Regions from separate parts of the Alteromonas sp. K632G genome, predicted to be linked through region 2. Evidence: predicted binding sites of a transcription regulator. Region 2 holds the regulator's gene; the other holds the start of a gene.
The links. The regulator FliA, encoded in region 2, starts transcription of late flagellar genes. The targets are predictions, from matches to a motif close to CTAAAGNTNNNNNNNNNNNNGCCGATA.
Positions count from the first base shown of each region.

Region 1: J5X92_RS09250 (VC2046/SO_2500 family protein) is a predicted target of FliA. The motif match lies at 5,531-5,557, and genes of this name have one in related genera.

Region 1 is NZ_JAGGDM010000007.1:209,775-218,169, forward strand. Features, by position in the region: gene J5X92_RS09205 (hypothetical protein) at 1-125, shown strand, start outside; gene J5X92_RS09210 (VOC family protein) at 212-592, shown strand; gene J5X92_RS09215 (antibiotic biosynthesis monooxygenase) at 689-1,015, shown strand; gene J5X92_RS09220 (hypothetical protein) at 1,103-1,618, shown strand; gene J5X92_RS09225 (hypothetical protein) at 1,767-2,105, shown strand; gene J5X92_RS09230 (hypothetical protein) at 2,166-2,522, shown strand; gene rluF (23S rRNA pseudouridine(2604) synthase RluF) at 2,706-3,446, opposite strand; gene J5X92_RS09240 (EF-hand domain-containing protein) at 3,580-3,822, opposite strand; gene J5X92_RS09245 (rhodanese-related sulfurtransferase) at 3,885-4,880, opposite strand; gene J5X92_RS09250 (VC2046/SO_2500 family protein) at 4,967-5,452, opposite strand; gene J5X92_RS09255 (tetratricopeptide repeat-containing response regulator) at 5,645-7,288, shown strand; gene J5X92_RS09260 (hypothetical protein) at 7,288-7,617, shown strand; gene J5X92_RS09265 (ATP-dependent 6-phosphofructokinase) at 7,812-8,395, shown strand, end outside.
Region 2 is NZ_JAGGDM010000001.1:221,238-229,632, forward strand. Features, by position in the region: gene flhA (flagellar biosynthesis protein FlhA) at 1-766, shown strand, start outside; gene flhF (flagellar biosynthesis protein FlhF) at 796-2,187, shown strand; gene J5X92_RS00945 (MinD/ParA family protein) at 2,184-3,050, shown strand; gene J5X92_RS00950 (RNA polymerase sigma factor FliA) at 3,047-3,778, shown strand; gene cheY (chemotaxis response regulator CheY) at 3,815-4,198, shown strand; gene J5X92_RS00960 (protein phosphatase CheZ) at 4,233-4,997, shown strand; gene J5X92_RS00965 (chemotaxis protein CheA) at 5,010-7,226, shown strand; gene J5X92_RS00970 (chemotaxis response regulator protein-glutamate methylesterase) at 7,257-8,387, shown strand.

The DNA.
Region 1 (8,395 bases), on a different contig from region 2:
AATTAAACAAGCAATTTGAAATTATTGGTCCTGCTGTTGATAACAAAAACAAATACAAAGACCAATTAATTAGTGATGCCGTCGTTTTAATAGCATCTCAGAATGGTTGGCTAAAAAGTGTATAATAAATAAATCGACTAATAATAAGCGGGGGTTTACGCTTTCTAGCCGCTAACTTGCTACATAATTAGTTTTCAAAATAGGTAAATAAATGGAACTCAATCAGGTTACTTTACCAGTAAGCAATATGGATGATGCTGTTGGTTTTTACTTAAAGCTTGGCTTCACACAAATTGTCGACACACCTCACTATGCTAGATTTTCCTGCCCAGATGGAAACGCTACATTTTCTTTATCTCTTGAAAATGAAGTGTTTGAAAATAAATCGGTGATTTATTTTGAACACGAACACCTTGATGAGCTTCACAAAAATTTATCTCAAAAAGGTATTCAGTTTTTACAACCCCCTATTGAGCAAAGTTACCTTTGGAAAGAGGCTATTCTAAAAGACCCTTCTGGTAATAAGATCAAACTCTACTGGGCGGGAGAAAACCGCTTAAATCCGCCGTGGAAAGTAGAAATACGAGAGTAACACGCGCTTGAAAGTACTCGTTAGATTGCTTACTTTAAATATCAGTAATTTATTTCTCGCCGTCTATTACGGCGTTTACATCAAGGAAGAATTGTAATGTTCGCCGTAATGTTTGAGTTCGTAGTTAAGACTGGGTATGAAGAGCAATTTCTTTCCGCGTGGCCCAAAACTACGCAAGGTATTTTCCTATTCAAAGGAAGTCTAGGTTCTCGTTTACATAGGCATAAGAACGATACTTTTATCGCTTACGCTCAATGGCCAGATGAAGAAACCTATCGCCAAGCCGCTAACATCGAGATGAGCGCTGCATATGAACAGCAACGTCAATTAATGCGAGACAGCCTTAATTTAGAATCAACAAAAACCTTGTATGAAATGGAAGTTGAAATTGATTACTTACATCGTAGAGTCTTTGATGTATAACAATAAATTGAGCAACGACTGACACGGCCTAAGTCGTAAAAATTGTTGCCAACTGACTTCGTATAAGGTGTTTTAAGGGCTAAATTTATGGTGAAAGAAAAATGGTACAAAAACCCCGAGATGATAATTGCACTCACAGCGCTGTTCATTGGGCTGCTTACCGCTTTCATTTCAATTTACTCTGCTTACACTGACCGCGCTTATGCTAAAGCTTCGGTATGGCCCAAAATTGAAATTTTTAGAAGCCATAATGTTGATTCTTTTAGTTATGGCGTTGCTAATAAGGGAACGGGCCCAGCGCTCATCAAGTACGCAAAAGTGTATTCGGGTACGAAATTTCTAAAAAAATGGTCAGAACTTCCAGAATTCAAAAATATATCTCAATCCCATTTAAACAATACTACTTTGCCGTCGGGTCACTCTATAACACCTCTAAAATACAAAGGTGAATCGGTTTCGGATATATTGGCTATAGATAATAATATTGAAATAGAGCTTTGTTATTGCTCAATTTATGAGGATTGTTGGGTAGTTGATCGCACAAATATAACCCAACCAGTCAATTCATGTTCAGTCCGCACTGAACACGCATTCTGGCAATGAAGTAATTCGTTAGAATCGCGCTTAGTCAGTTCTATTGTTGTGATACCTGATGTAGCCAAATCAGATTTAGAATTATCCAAAGTTGCATTGATACTTTATTTAGCTTACATATTACCGCGCTCATTAAGTTCTTATTTTCAAGGAAGATATGCGTAGTATTCAAATTTTAGGCTTAATAAGCGCACTCGTTGCTCTAGTAGTTTCGTACTGGTCAATGTTTATCATAACTCCGGTATCAAGCGAGTCTGCCGCAAGTTCGGTAGGCTTAGTATTAATGTTTGTTATTGTTCCTTTATTTGGGTTTTCTGCCACCCTATTAATCCCATCGTCCTTAGCTTTAGTAAACGCTAAGTTTAGAAGAGCAACCTTCTTCTTCGGTAAGTTTTGGTACTGTGTATGGGGTATTAATAGCTTTTTTTCACTGGCCTATTTAGCCTTAGGATTATACTTTTCTTACCTTTATCTTACTGTTGGTTATGGGAAGTGATCTTACGAATAAAAATTTTAAAAGCCATCTACTCAAATAATGGCTAATAGGGAAAAGCCAATGAGACAGTTTCTTTTCAGTTTGTCTATATCAACCTTGTTAGGTGCTGCTATTTTATTTTTTTCACCCTATTTTATCGGTGAAATCGAGCCTTGGATCTCAGATTCCTATTACTACACTGGCGCGCTAGTATTGGCAGGTTTTATAGTGCTTGTTGATCGGCATGCTTCTTACGAAAGCATTTTTATAGGCATTGTGCTTGGGCAGGCTATTTACATGTTTACTTTTATACCTGTAGATTCATTGGTTGGTGTTGCTTTGGTTATTATGGCCTTCAAAAGCTTGTTGTCTTGTGTAGGTCTATTGTTAAAGTCAGCAATTAGTGACGTTTTGCATTTGATTAAAGGGAACACCTAACATTCTGTTAAATATGTTCTCTCCCCACTTAGCCACTGTTTTAGAGATAAACTGAATCGCCTGTCGAAGTTTTTTTTATCAAGGGTTACTTGCACTTCACACGGCGGACAATTTGCTATTACAAAACTATGAAGGTGCCAGTAACTATTGTGTTTCTATACTGGCTCCCTCTATTAGCATCGCCTACCCTGCTGTTTTAGACGATTGTTGTACGGCGTTATTTAGCTGATTAAGCTCTTTTTCAGTAAGGTTTCGCCATTGGCCTGGCTTTAAGTTACCTAGCTCTAGATGCATTATGCGCGTGCGTTTCAACTTGGTAACTTCATAACCGAGGAACTCACACATGCGACGGATTTGTCGGTTTAAGCCTTGGGTTAGAATAATTGAAAACTGAAACTTACCACGAGCTTTTACCTTACACGGTTTAGTTACCGTGCCTAAAATGGGAACGCCTCTTGCCATTTTTTGTACAAAACGCTCACTGATAGGTTGGTTAACCGTCACTTCGTATTCTTTATCATGGGCATTTTCAGCGCGCAGAATTTTATTCACAATGTCGCCGTCACTGGTCAGAATAATCAATCCTTCTGATGGCTTATCGAGTCTGCCTACTGGAAAGATTCTCTGTTTGTGCTTGATTGCATCAATGATATTGCCTTTCACATGACGCTCGGTAGTGCAGGTAATGCCAATGGGCTTGTTGTATACCAAGTAAATGCGGTCCGATTTATCTTCGGCTACCGCTTTAACAAGCTTTCCATCAACCTTCACTTTATCGCCTTGCGCGACTTTGGTGCCTAGCTCAGGCAGCTTATCGTTAATGGTAACTCGATTTTGCTCAATTAATTTATCAGCTTCACGTCGTGAGCACAGTCCTGTATCACTGATATATTTATTAAGACGTTTTGTTACCTCAGAGCTCATGCTAAAAGTCCCTACCTTTTTTCTAAACGACAACGTGAGTAAACCGTGCCGGTTGTTTTCTCAACTTTATTACCGTTAATTTTACTATAAAAAAAGCGAGCTAAAAGCTCGCTTTTTTAACATTCAGTTAGTATTAATATTCCCACCAACACTCTTGCCACCACTCGAGGAATTCCTCAAAGTCGATATAGCCGTCGTTATTGCTGTCTATTAATTTAAAACCTTCCTGTACATGGCTGGCTTTTGTTTTTGGCGAAATAACGGTTAATAACTCGATAAACTCCGTTAAATCAATCTGACCATTACCATCTTGGTCGAAGAAGGTAAAATCTTTCTTTATTTCTTCAATTTTTTCGTCTGAAAGTTGAGCGGTCACGCGCTTTCCCTTTTTTTAGCAACTACATAGAGGGTGAGTGTAACGCCCTTATTGAGTAGTGTCTATGCCTGATTTTCTCTTGCTTTTAACGCGCGTTCACGTTGCAAACGGGCTTTTTCTTCACGCTTTTGTTCCATGGTGATCCGCGCCTCTGTACCCACGTGTTCTTGCTGCCTCATCTTCGCAAGATTAACTTGTTTTTCACGTTCACGAAAACGAGAAAGTTGATCTTCTGTATGGGTACCAAAACAATGCGGGCAGCTTACGCCAGGCTCATACTTTTCACTTTGCATGTCTTCATCTGTAATCGGTAAGCGACAGGCATAACATTGATGATAGTCACTTTTTTCAAGATCGTGATTCACAGCCACACGATTATCAAATACAAAACAGTCACCTTCCCACAGTGATTCTTCTTTTGGTACATCTTCTAAATATTGAAGAATACCGCCTTCCAGATGGTATACCTCGTCAAACCCCTGCTCTTTTAAATAGGCCGTAGATTTTTCACAACGAATACCGCCGGTGCAAAACATGGCTACTTTTTTGTTTTTCTCTGGGCTTAATGTTTTAGCGACATATTCTGGAAACTCGCGAAAAGTCTCCGTTTTTGGGTCGATAGCGTGCTTGAAAGTGCCGATTTCGATTTCATAGCCATTACGGGTGTCTATCACGGTGACGTCGGGATCGCTAATTAGCGCGTTCCAGTCACTAGGTTTCACGTACGTACCTACGGTTTTACGCGGGTCGATACCTTCAACACCCATGGTGACGATTTCTTTTTTAAGTTTCACCTTGGTGCGGTAGAAAGGCTGTTCTTCGTGAAGTGACTCTTTACAAGAGATGGGGTTAATTCTCTCATCGGCGTTAAGATATTGGAGTAATCCGTCAATACCTTCTCGCGTGCCTGAAACGGTGCCATTAATGCCTTCGCTGGCAAGTAAAAGCGTACCTTTAATGCCATTAGATTCCATGGCAGTTAATAGTGGTTGGCGCATGGCCTCGAAGTTTTCAAGCGCGACGAACTTGTACATCGCGCAAACGATATATTTAGACATAGTAGTATTTACCTTTGCTAGTTGGAACGTAAAACCAGTGCAAAAATGCGGCGCGCACTATATCAAACCAGTTTTAAAATTTCCAGTTAGGCAGCAAGAAAGGATTCAGACTGCTCAATAATGTCACTAAGCATTGTGTTGTCTTCATCAATAGAGGTGGAATAAGTAGCGGCAATGCGCTTTTGAGTGGCTAACGAACAGTTCGTAATAACATCTTGGCTAATTTTCTTTGCGTCATTCGTTTGTGCAAGAGGTACTGGGTGCATTTCATTGTGAAGGCGTACTGCCTCAAACTGCAGTGATGTGGGCTCCTGCAGTGCTACTTGATGCGCTATTGTTTGAGACAATCGATTCATGTGCAACCAATCTGCCTCACTCGCACAAAGTGGTGCTCTACGGTAGAAATTAAGTGCTTCTAGCCGCTGTGTAATACCTCTAGTGGCTTCGTCTTCGTTTGGGCTTTCTATCGATATAGTGTCGGCAAGTGCACTTTGTTGCATTGCCAAATACAAAGCAAAAAGCGTGGCATTACCCGCTGCTTTTGACAGAGTACCGTTCCATTCCCAAGCCATACTGGGGTCTATGGATTTATTTACATTTATATCGTTATCAGACACAAAAATAGGAAGATTTAAAATTCATACCTATAGTGTCGGCAAGATAATGTTTTTCTTAAGCTTATTCTTGCCCTTATCGGTATTTTAAACAATCATATATAGAACCTCTCAAGTAGTTGAAGTGTCATGGTTGTCATTGGATGAAAAATGAACTTTTCGGATAAGCAGGTGCTTATTGTTGAAGATCAACGCCCTTTTCTCTTACTGCTTCGTGGATTATTACACTCCATGGGTGCAAGTGACGTTGTCACTAAATCTTCTGCGGAAAAGGCTCTGTCTCTTTGTAAAAAGCAAAAATTTGATATTGTTGTTTGCGATCTTCATTTAGGGGTAGACAAGAAAAACGGTTTCGAGCTTATTGAAGAGCTTAGAATAAAACGCTTAATTAAACCCACCACCGTGTTTATATTAATTAGCGCTGATAGCGCACGCCCTGTGGTACTTGGCTCTATTGAGCGACGCCCTGATGATTATCTTATTAAGCCTTTTTCGCAGGTACAACTTAAAACACGTATTACCCGTGCCTGGCAGAAACGGCAGTTTTTAGGGGCAGTATTGCAAGAGGTGGCCAATGAAAATATCAACAATGCTATCGATTTGTGCGAAGATCTTATTAGTACGCCATCCCCTTATAAAGGCACGTGTGAACAATTATTAGTTGAACTGTATTTGCGCCTAGAGCAATACGACAAAGCGTTGGACGTACTTTCGCCCTACTTAGAAGGAAAGCCAATAATTTGGGCCAAAGTTGCGTTGGCAAAAACCTATCTAGCCTCAGAAAAATACGATAAAGCCATAGGTATTGCCGAGGATATTATTAAACGCAACCGGTTTAATGCCGAGGCGCATGATGTATTGGCGAAAGCCAATGATGCAAAGAACCAAGGCGAAATTGCAATTTCTGCTATCAAGCAGGCTATAAAACTTTCGCCCTTTTCGTTGCCTAGGCATTTTAGTGCATGCTCTATCGCGCGAAACCATAACGATTACATTTTAGCCTCTACCTCTAGTTTGGCCATTTGGGATTTATCGAAAAGAACCGTGCATCAAAACAGCCTGCATTGGTGTGGGTTTATTCGAAGCTTGCTTGATGTCGCCGAATATACAGATGACAAACGTACACGAAACCGCTATCAACAAGAGGCTTTACTTGCCCTGCAACGAGGTAAGTTTGATGAAAACATACTACGAATAGACGAAGATTTTGACGTAAGTATTTTTGGCAGCATTATTAACGCTCGAGTTAATGCTATTGATGGAAAAATGCTGGATGCAAAAAAGAACTTGGCGCAATCACAAGCTGCCATAGATGAAAAGTACACCACGCCGCCAATCGCATTTATTCCAGATAGCCTTAAAGTAATGTACGACCTTGGTGAATATGAAGATGCACTACAACTTCAAGATATTATTAAGCAGCAGAATTTAGAATTCGATTCCAACAGCAACTTTTTATTGCATTCTGAGACGACCAAAGCCCAACAAAATCTTACAAATTATCAGCAGTTTAACCGTGAAGGCATTCAGCTTTATCAACAAGGACAGTATGAAAAAGCAAAAGACTCTTTTGCGCTTGCGCAAGGTTTTTCGCCGGTAAATACAGGTGTAGCGCTCAACTTACTGCAGTGCTTATTACAAATATTAAGCAAGAACCAAAAGCCAGATCCTGATTTATTTAAACAATGCCGTCGACTTTATAAACTTATCGACGACATGCCACTAAAGGCCCAACACGAAGAAAAATACTCCACGCTTCGCAACGACTTAGACACTTTTATGGGAACAACATAATGACAATAACCCAAACAAAAAAGATATGTGCACTTGCTAGCCTACTTACTGCTGTAGCACTTAATGGGTGCAGCCAAACACCACCTTGTGAAGACATTGTAGAAGTAAATCGCCAATTACATGTGTGCAAAAGTTTATCGAAAGTGATGAATGACAACCGCTATCCGCAGCAAGCTATGTCAGCGAAAAAACGTTATGAAAGTGAATGTGAAAACTTCAGATACTATCGAGATGATTACGACACTATTTGTAAAGGAGAGCAGCAAGCCATAGGTAAAAAGGCCCAAACGCAGGTTAAAAAGGAAAGTTTACCCGCCAAAGACTACTAAGTAGAAGATTCCTTTTTACCTAGCTTTATTAGGGAATGTCGTACATAAAACTTACATGAACAACTAGTTTTGATTGGCGGTGTGGTTTTGATTTAACCATGTTACGGTACGGTGTAGCGCCATGTGAGTAGTAACATCTTTTCAATGGGGCGTATAAGTACGCGAGAATAAGTAGGCGAGAAAAGGATACGAATATGTCTAAACGCGTTGCAGTGCTAACATCAGGTGGTGATGCACCTGGAATGAATGCTTGTATTCGAGCTATTGTTATAGCCTGTGAAAGGCTCGGATTTACGCTATTTGGTTATCAACATGGGTATAATGGCTTACTTGAGCAAGAGTACGAAATACTTGCGCTTCAAGCAACGCACAACCTCATTCAGCAAGGGGGCACCGTGCTGCACAGCGCCCGTTGTGAACCTTTCAAAACCGACGAAGGTGCGAAAACTGCTGCTACTAACCTCACTAAGCTAGAGATTGATACCTTAATTGTGATTGGCGGTGATGGGTCCTTTAAAGGCGCTGATCATTTAGCAGATTTCTGGCACGGTCAAATTATTGGTATTCCCGGCACAATAGATAATGATGTGGCTGGCACCGATGCTACCATAGGTTATTACACCGCTATCGATACCGTTGTTTCATCAATCGATAAAGTGAGAGACACAGCTGACGCTTTTGAACGTATTTTCATTGTAGAAGTGATGGGCAGACATGCCGGTTTTCTTGCGCTAAATTCCGCCCTCGCCTCGGCGGCCGATTACGTTATTTTGCCAGA
Region 2 (8,395 bases):
TCCGGGTCAAGTATTTGGCAAGCTGGAAGGCCGTGCAACCAAAGACCCTGCCTTTGGCTTAGATGCGGTATGGATAAAACCGAATAAGCGTGAGCATGCGCAAACACTGGGTTATACCGTGGTTGATGCTGCTACTGTGGTTGCTACTCATTTAAGTCAATTGCTGACTAACAACGCCTACCAACTACTTGGACATGAAGAAGCGCAGCAGCTTCTAGATATGCTAGCTAAGCAGCATCCTAAACTAGTTGAAGGGTTAGTGCCTGATATTCTGCCGTTAAGCACCATTGTTAAAGTGCTGCAAACCTTGCTGTTTGAAGGAGTGCCTATTCGTGACATGCGTACCATTGTACAAACCTTGAGCGAATACGGCCCGCGTAGCCAAGACCCAGATGTACTAGTGTCTGCGGTACGTATTGCGCTTAAACGCCTAATCACCCAAGAAATTACCCAAGGTGCGAAAGAGATACCCGTCATAACCTTGGCGCCAGAGTTGGAACAGATGTTGCACCAGTCATTACAAGCAGGTGGCGAAGATGGCGCTGGTATAGAACCAGGACTGGCCGATAAGCTGCAAAAATCATTGCAGCAAGCTAGTCAGCAACAAGAATTAGAAGGTGAGCCTGCAGTACTTCTCACTTCCGGTATGTTGCGCCCCGTACTATCTCGCTTCTTAAAGTATTCGGTCGCGGGTTTACATGTACTTTCCTATCAGGAAGTACCCGACGATAAGCAGATAAAAATAGTCAGTTCGGTCGGTCAATAATCTGACACTGGGTGATTGGAGAGTTTTCAATGAAAATCAGACGTTTCTTTGGCAAAGATATGCGAGAAGCTTTAAGCCAAGTTAAAGCGGAATTGGGCAGCGATGCCGTTATCATGTCAAACCGAAAGCTTGCTGACGGTATCGAATTGGTCGCCGCTTACGATAAAGAACCGGAAGCCAAACTGTCGATTAAAAAGCCAGCGCCTAGTGCAGCAGGGCGAGCGAAAGCGGCTGTTCCAAGTCTTAGCGAAATCATCGGTGATGATGGCCCAGATAGCTTAAAAGCGCTGTTGGAAAAACAACATGGTGGCAGTATTCAAAGCCCAGCTTCAGCACCTAGTGCTAACGCTCAGCATGCCAATAAAATTGCATCACACTTAGACTTTTCAGAAGCCTTTATCGACGATGTAGAAGCCAGTCAAGTCGCCTCAGAATTCCCAAGCCATCAAGCGTCAAGTCTTAATGAAAGCATTGATAACAGCAGTGCTCCTCAGTCTGACGAATTATCTCAAATTAAAGAAGAGTTGGCGTCACTACGAAATGTGCTTCAATACCAAGTTGCTGATTTGATGGAAGCAAAAAGTCGTCGTCAGCAGCCTGTACATCATTATTTAATTCAGCGTTTAACCGACATGGGGTTAAGCCAATCATTGGCAGAGCAACTGATTAGTTATACGCCGTCGCATTACAACGAGCGTGACGCTTGGGTATATCTTTTAAACCTATTGGCTAATCGCATTAATGTGACAGGTAACGATATACTTACGCAAAAGGGCGCAGTAGCGTTAGTGGGTCCTACCGGAACAGGTAAAACCACTACAGTTGCTAAATTAGCTGCTCGTTACGCACAGAAATACGGCGCCGACTCCGTTGCCATGATTACGATTGATACCTATCGTATTGCAGCGTTTGAGCAATTAGCCACATATGGAAAAATTATTGGCTGCACAGTGCGTAAAGCACAAAGTAGTGAAGAATTATCAGATTTATTGTTTCAATTACGCCATAAGAGACTAGTGTTAATTGATACGGCAGGCTTTAGTCAACGAGATAGTCGATTAATTAAACAGATAAATCAATTTGATAACGGTCAAATGCAGCCAGTGAAAAAATACCTAGTAGCGCAAGCGAATACCCAATATGCTGCATTACAACGTATTATAGATGCGTACGAAGGGGTGGAACTTAGCGGTTGTATCTTTACAAAGCTTGATGAGTGCTACTCTCTAGGCGAAGTGCTTAGCGCAGCGGTGGAGTACCAGTTACCTGTCAGTTATGTAACAGATGGACAGAAAGTTCCTGAAGACATTAAGATTGCAGAAGCAAAATCTTTAGTATCTGCTGCTGCAAAGCTTTATAAAAAGTACGGTTTGAATCATACTACTAGTAACAATGTGGTTAAAACAGCACGAGCAGTATGATTGATGATCAAGCGAGTAGCTTACGAAAAATGAAGCAATCACGATTAATCAAAGTTATCGCCGTCACCGGAGGTAAAGGTGGCGTTGGTAAAACAAATATTACGCTAAACACAGCTATTGCTATGGCAAAGCAGGGAAAGCGGGTAATGGTATTGGATGCAGACTTAGGTCTGGCCAATGTGGATGTAATGCTAGGATTGCGAGTAGAGAAAAACCTCTCCCACGTATTATCTGGTGAGTGTACCTTGGACGATGTTCTCGTTACGGGTCCTCACGGTATAAAAATAGCACCAGCCACATCAGGTTCTCAATCAATGGCAGAGCTATCACCAACGCAGCATGCAGGACTCATAAGAGCATTCAGCGAGTTGCGCACGCCCATTGATGTGCTTATTGTGGATACCGCAGCGGGTATTTCCGATATGGTGCTAAGCTTCTCCAAAGCCTCCCAAGATATTATGGTGGTAGTGTGTGATGAGCCCACTTCACTTACCGATGCCTATGCATTAATTAAAATTCTTAACCGAGAACACGGTGTCTTTCGCTTTAAAGTGGTCGCTAACATGGTCCGCGATGTTAGAGAAGGTCAGGAACTTTTCAGCAAATTATCTAAAGTAACAGGGCGATTCTTAGATGTTGCGCTAGAATTGGTAGCAATAGTTCCTTTTGACGAGAACATACGCCGAGCAGTACGTAAGCAAACGTCAATAGTAGATGCTTATCCAAGTTCACCCGCAGCGGTGGCGATTGGCCAGCTAGCAGCCAAAGCAGCTTCTTGGCCTATTCCTGCGCAACCAGGTGGCCATTTAGAATTTTTTATTGAACAACTAATAGCAGATAAAGCAGTAGGAAGTCAGCGTTGAATAGCAAAGCAGCCGCTTATCAACAGCAAACAGACAAGTCACAATTAGTTGAGCGTCACGCTTCGCTGGTGAAGCGGATAGCACACCACTTAATGGCGAGACTACCAGCCAGTGTTCTTGTCGATGATTTAATCCAGTCAGGTATGATTGGACTGCTAGAAGCTGCACGAAATTTTGACGGTTCCAAAGGTGCAAGTTTCGAAACCTTTGCAGGTATTCGTATTCGTGGCGCTATGCTTGATGAAATAAGAAAAGGTGATTGGACTCCTCGTTCCGTTCATAAAAACGGAAGGGCAATCACAGAAGCCATCTCTCAAGTTGAAGGTGAAACAGGCCGAGACGCGCGAGATGTAGATATTGCGGCTAAAATGAATGTCAGCATGCAAGATTATCATCAAATGCTGAACGAAGTGAATGCCGGGAAATTGGTGGGGATTGAAGACCTTGGGGTTTCTGAAGATGTCATTTCTACAGAAAAAAACCGAGGCAGCGACGCACCGTTAGAAGATTTGATGCAAGGGGCTTTCCAAAAAGCGCTAGCACATGCTATTACTACATTACCCGAACGGGAAGCGATTGTACTTTCTTTATACTATGATGAAGAACTGAATCTTAGAGAAATAGGCGAAGTTCTTGATGTTAGTGAATCGCGAGTAAGTCAAATTCATAGTCAGGCCATGTTAAAACTCAAATCACGAATGAAATCGTGGCAAGTTGACGAAGAATAGAAATTAATAACAATTAACCCCTCATTGGAGGCTATTTTGGATAAAAGTATGAAAATTCTCGTGGTTGACGATTTTTCTACCATGAGACGTATCATAAAGAACCTGCTAAAAGATTTGGGTTTTGCCAATATCCAGGAAGCGGACGACGGTAGCACCGCGCTGCCTATGCTACAACAAGGTGATTTTGACTTTGTTGTAACAGATTGGAATATGCCAGGTATGCAAGGTATCGACTTATTACGCGCTATACGTGCCGACGATAAGTTGAAACACCTACCGGTTCTTATGGTAACAGCAGAAGCGAAGAAAGAACAAATCGTTGCCGCAGCGCAAGCTGGTGTAAATGGTTATGTTGTTAAACCTTTCACTGCCGCTACGTTGAAAGAAAAACTAGATAAAATCTTCGAACGTTTAGGTTGATCCAGACGCTCACCAGAGAAATGAGGTTTACTGGATGTCGACAAATGAAAGTGTCTCCATAACGCTCGAAGAAGCCAAAAAATTGGTAGCGTATCTTGAAGAGGGCGATAACGCATCAGCGAACGCTGTCTTAGAAGCTGTTTCGATGAAAGAGTCCATTGAGCTCTTTGCTGAAGTGGGTAAATTAACGCGTCAACTTCATGACTCGTTGAATAACTTCCAAATCGATGAACGTATTAAAAATTTAACCGTTGATGACATTCCTGATGCGCAAACGCGACTGATGTACGTTATCGAAGAAACGGAAAAAGCTGCCAATACCACCATGGACGCAGTTGAAGAGAGTATGCCAATTGCTGAAGTGCTCTCTACCCGTATCGAAAAAATTATGCCGGAATGGAAGAAACTGATGAATCGTCAACTTGAGTTGGGCGAATTCAAAGTTTTATGTGCAGATTTAGACGAATTGCTAGAAGACGGATCGAAACAATCAGCTAAGCTTACATCATTGCTTACCGAAGTGTTAATGGCACAAGGTTATCAAGATCTTACCGGTCAAGTTATTCGCAGAGTGATTGAACTCGTAAAAGAAGTGGAAGATAGCTTAGTTAATATGCTGACGATGTTCGGTGAACCCGAACAGGCGGAGCAAGACAAGCCATTGGAAGCGAAAGTCGAAAAAGTTAACAAGATCGATAGTGTCGAAGCCGAAGGTCCAATTATTGATGCAGACCAACGCGATGATGTGGTATCTGGCCAAGATGACGTAGATGATCTTTTGTCTAGCTTAGGTTTTTAGGGGAGCGGGCGCATGGCGTTTGATGTTGACGAGGATATATTACAGGACTTTCTAGTTGAAGCTGGGGAGATCCTTGAACAATTACAAGAACAGCTCGTTGATCTGGAAAATAATCCTGAAGATGCAGATTTACTGAATGCTATCTTCCGTGGTTACCATACCGTAAAAGGTGGCGCCGGCTTTTTGTCGCTTACCGAATTAGTTGAAATTTGCCATGGTGCAGAAAACGTTTTCGATGTAATGCGAAACGGACAACGTACTCTTACGCCTGAATTAATGGATACCATTCTTCAGGCCACCGATGTAGTAGTCGATATGTTTGAGCGTGTTAAAGCGCAAGAACCACTAATTCCTGCAGACGCAAAGTTAGTTGATTTGCTGCATAAGTTAAGCACCCCAGAAACCCCAGACGAAAACATCTTTGGTGACAGTAGTGAAGCGGCTGAAGTCCCCGCTGCCGAAGAAGAATTCGCGTTAGAAGAAGCGCCTGTACCTGAAGCGCCTGCCGCAAGTAGCGATGGCGGCATCGACGAGATTTCTGAAGATGAATTTGAAGCCTTGCTGGATGAACTTCATGGTTCAAATGCCCCAGGTAAATCTGCGAAAGCAGAACCAAAAGCGGCAGCCCCCGCGGTTGGTGGTTCAGGTGATGATATTACCGACGATGAATTTGAAGCACTGCTAGACGAATTGCACGGTAAAGGTAAATTCAAAGAAGAAGAACCAGCGCCTGTAGCTGCGTCGAAAGCGGCAGCGCCTAGCGGTGAAGAAATTACCGACGATGAATTTGAAGCATTGCTTGACCAATTACATGGTTCAGGACAAGGCCCTACAGCGCAAGGTGCTGAACCAGCAGCAAATACGCCGCCCGTAGATAAAAAGGCGACAGAAGCAATTCAGAAAGCCAAGGCAGAGCAATCTGCCGCTAGTACGCCGGCTAAATCAACGCCTGCCGCAAAAGCGCCAGCGCCTAGTCCAGCAGCTAAAAAAGCGTCAGAGCCCGCTAAACCAGCGGCTAAGAAAGACGACAAAAAAGCAACCCCAGCACCTCCTCAAGCAGAAACTACAGTTCGTGTTGATACCAAGCGCCTAGACCAAATTATGAATATGGTTGGCGAGTTAGTATTAGTACGAAATCGTTTGCTGAGTTTAGGAATAACCAATGCCGACGAAAGTATGTCGAAGGCAATTGCTAACCTAGATGTGGTGACGGGTGATTTGCAGGGTGCGGTTATGAAAACCCGTATGCAGCCAATTAAGAAAGTGTTTGGCCGCTTCCCTCGCGTTGTTCGAGACTTAGCACGTAGTTTGAAAAAAGAAATTACCTTGGAATTGGAAGGTGAAGAGACAGATTTAGATAAAAACTTGGTAGAAGCATTGGCTGATCCCTTAGTTCACTTAGTAAGAAACTCAGTGGATCATGGTATTGAAATGCCTGATGACCGTGCTGCTACAGGTAAAACCCGAATGGGGACCGTGAGATTATCGGCTTCTCAGGAAGGTGACCATATCTTACTTACCATTGAAGATGATGGTAAGGGGATGGATGCTGAAAAACTGAAAGAGATTGCTATAAGCCGAGGTGTTTTAGACGCCGATGCGGCTGCGCGTATGTCTGATGTTGAAGCGTTCAATCTTATTTTTGCACCTGGTTTCTCAACGAAAACTGAGATTAGTGATATCTCGGGCCGTGGTGTAGGCATGGATGTGGTTAAAACAAAAATTAACCAGCTTAACGGTACTATTAATATTGATTCCCAGCTTGGGAAAGGTACTCGACTCGATATTAAAGTCCCACTCACGCTTGCAATATTACCGACCCTAATGATTGTGGTTGGGAAACAAACGTTCGCGTTACCGTTAGGTGCGGTCAACGAAATTATCAATATGGACATCAAGAAAACCAATACGGTTGATGGCCAATTAACCATGATAGTTCGTTCTAAAGCGATACCACTGTTCTTCCTCGGAGAATGGTTGATCCGCGGACCTAAAAATATAAGCAAAGAAAAAGGTCACGTCGTCGTGGTTCAAATAGGCACCCAGCAAGTTGGATTTGTTGTTGATGCGCTAATAGGCCAAGAAGAAGTGGTGATAAAACCATTAGATGCCTTATTACAAGGAACGCCAGGTATGGCGGGAGCAACTATCACATCCGACGGTGGAATTGCACTCATCTTAGATGTTCCTAGCTTACTGAAGCGTTATGCTAAAAAGCCCTTAAAGTAAAACGGCGTAACAAATAGGAAATTAACATCCATGGTCTTTAAAGTCCTGGTCGTGGACGATTCTACTTTTTATCGTCGTCGAGTTCGCGAGATTCTCGACGATGACAGAGAGCTTGAAGTTATTGGTGAAGCTCGTAACGGGCAAGATGCACTAGATAAAATAGATACACTGCTACCTGATGTAGTCACAATGGATGTGGAAATGCCGATAATGGATGGCATTTCAGCGGTAAAAGCCATTATGGAAAAACGGCCCGTGCCTATTTTGATGTTTTCGTCGCTTACGCACCATGGTGCACAAGCGACCCTAGATGCGTTAGAAGCCGGAGCATTAGATTTTCTACCAAAGAAATTCGAAGATATCGCCCAAGACCGTAAAGACGCAGCACGACTGCTGTGTACAAAAGTAAGATTGATTGCACGGCGTGGTGTCGGTATAAAACGCCCTGTATTAAAGCGTATTGAAAGTAGGAAGTTTCCTGATAACGCGCCGAAACCAGCGTTTTTCAAGAGTTCTAATCTACTTAGCGGAAGGAAAGATGCCACGAGGCAGCCCACCGTTTCCTCGATTAAGGCTTCTGGTAAAAGGTATAAGTGTTTAGCAATTGGAGCATCTACGGGTGGACCAGTGGCATTGCAGAAGATACTGGTAGCACTGCCATCAGACTTTCCTTATCCAATTGTGTTGGTGCAACATATGCCAGGCACTTTTACTAACGCATTCGCACAGCGACTTAATTCACATTGCGATATTGCGGTTAAAGAAGCTGAACATGGTGACATATTGAAACCAGGTTGCGCTTATTTAGCGCCCGGCGGTAAACAAATGTTGATAGAGAGTTCAGGCTCTCATAAGAAAGTAGTAATTACCGACGCTAACCCGTCTGATAAAATAAACTATAAGCCGAGTGTTGATTTAACCTTCGGTTCGCTGGCCAAAGCTTATGGTGGCGATTTATTGGGTATTATATTAACTGGTATGGGTGCAGATGGGCGAGAAGGTTGCCGGTTGATGAAAGACAACGGTGCCACTATTTGGGCGCAAGATCAGGATTCATGTGTTGTTTATGGCATGCCTCAAGCGGTAGCTGTTGCAAACATATCGGTTAACAGTATTGATATAGATGATATGAGCAGCTGTATCTTAACCGAAATGACATAGCCTAAGCG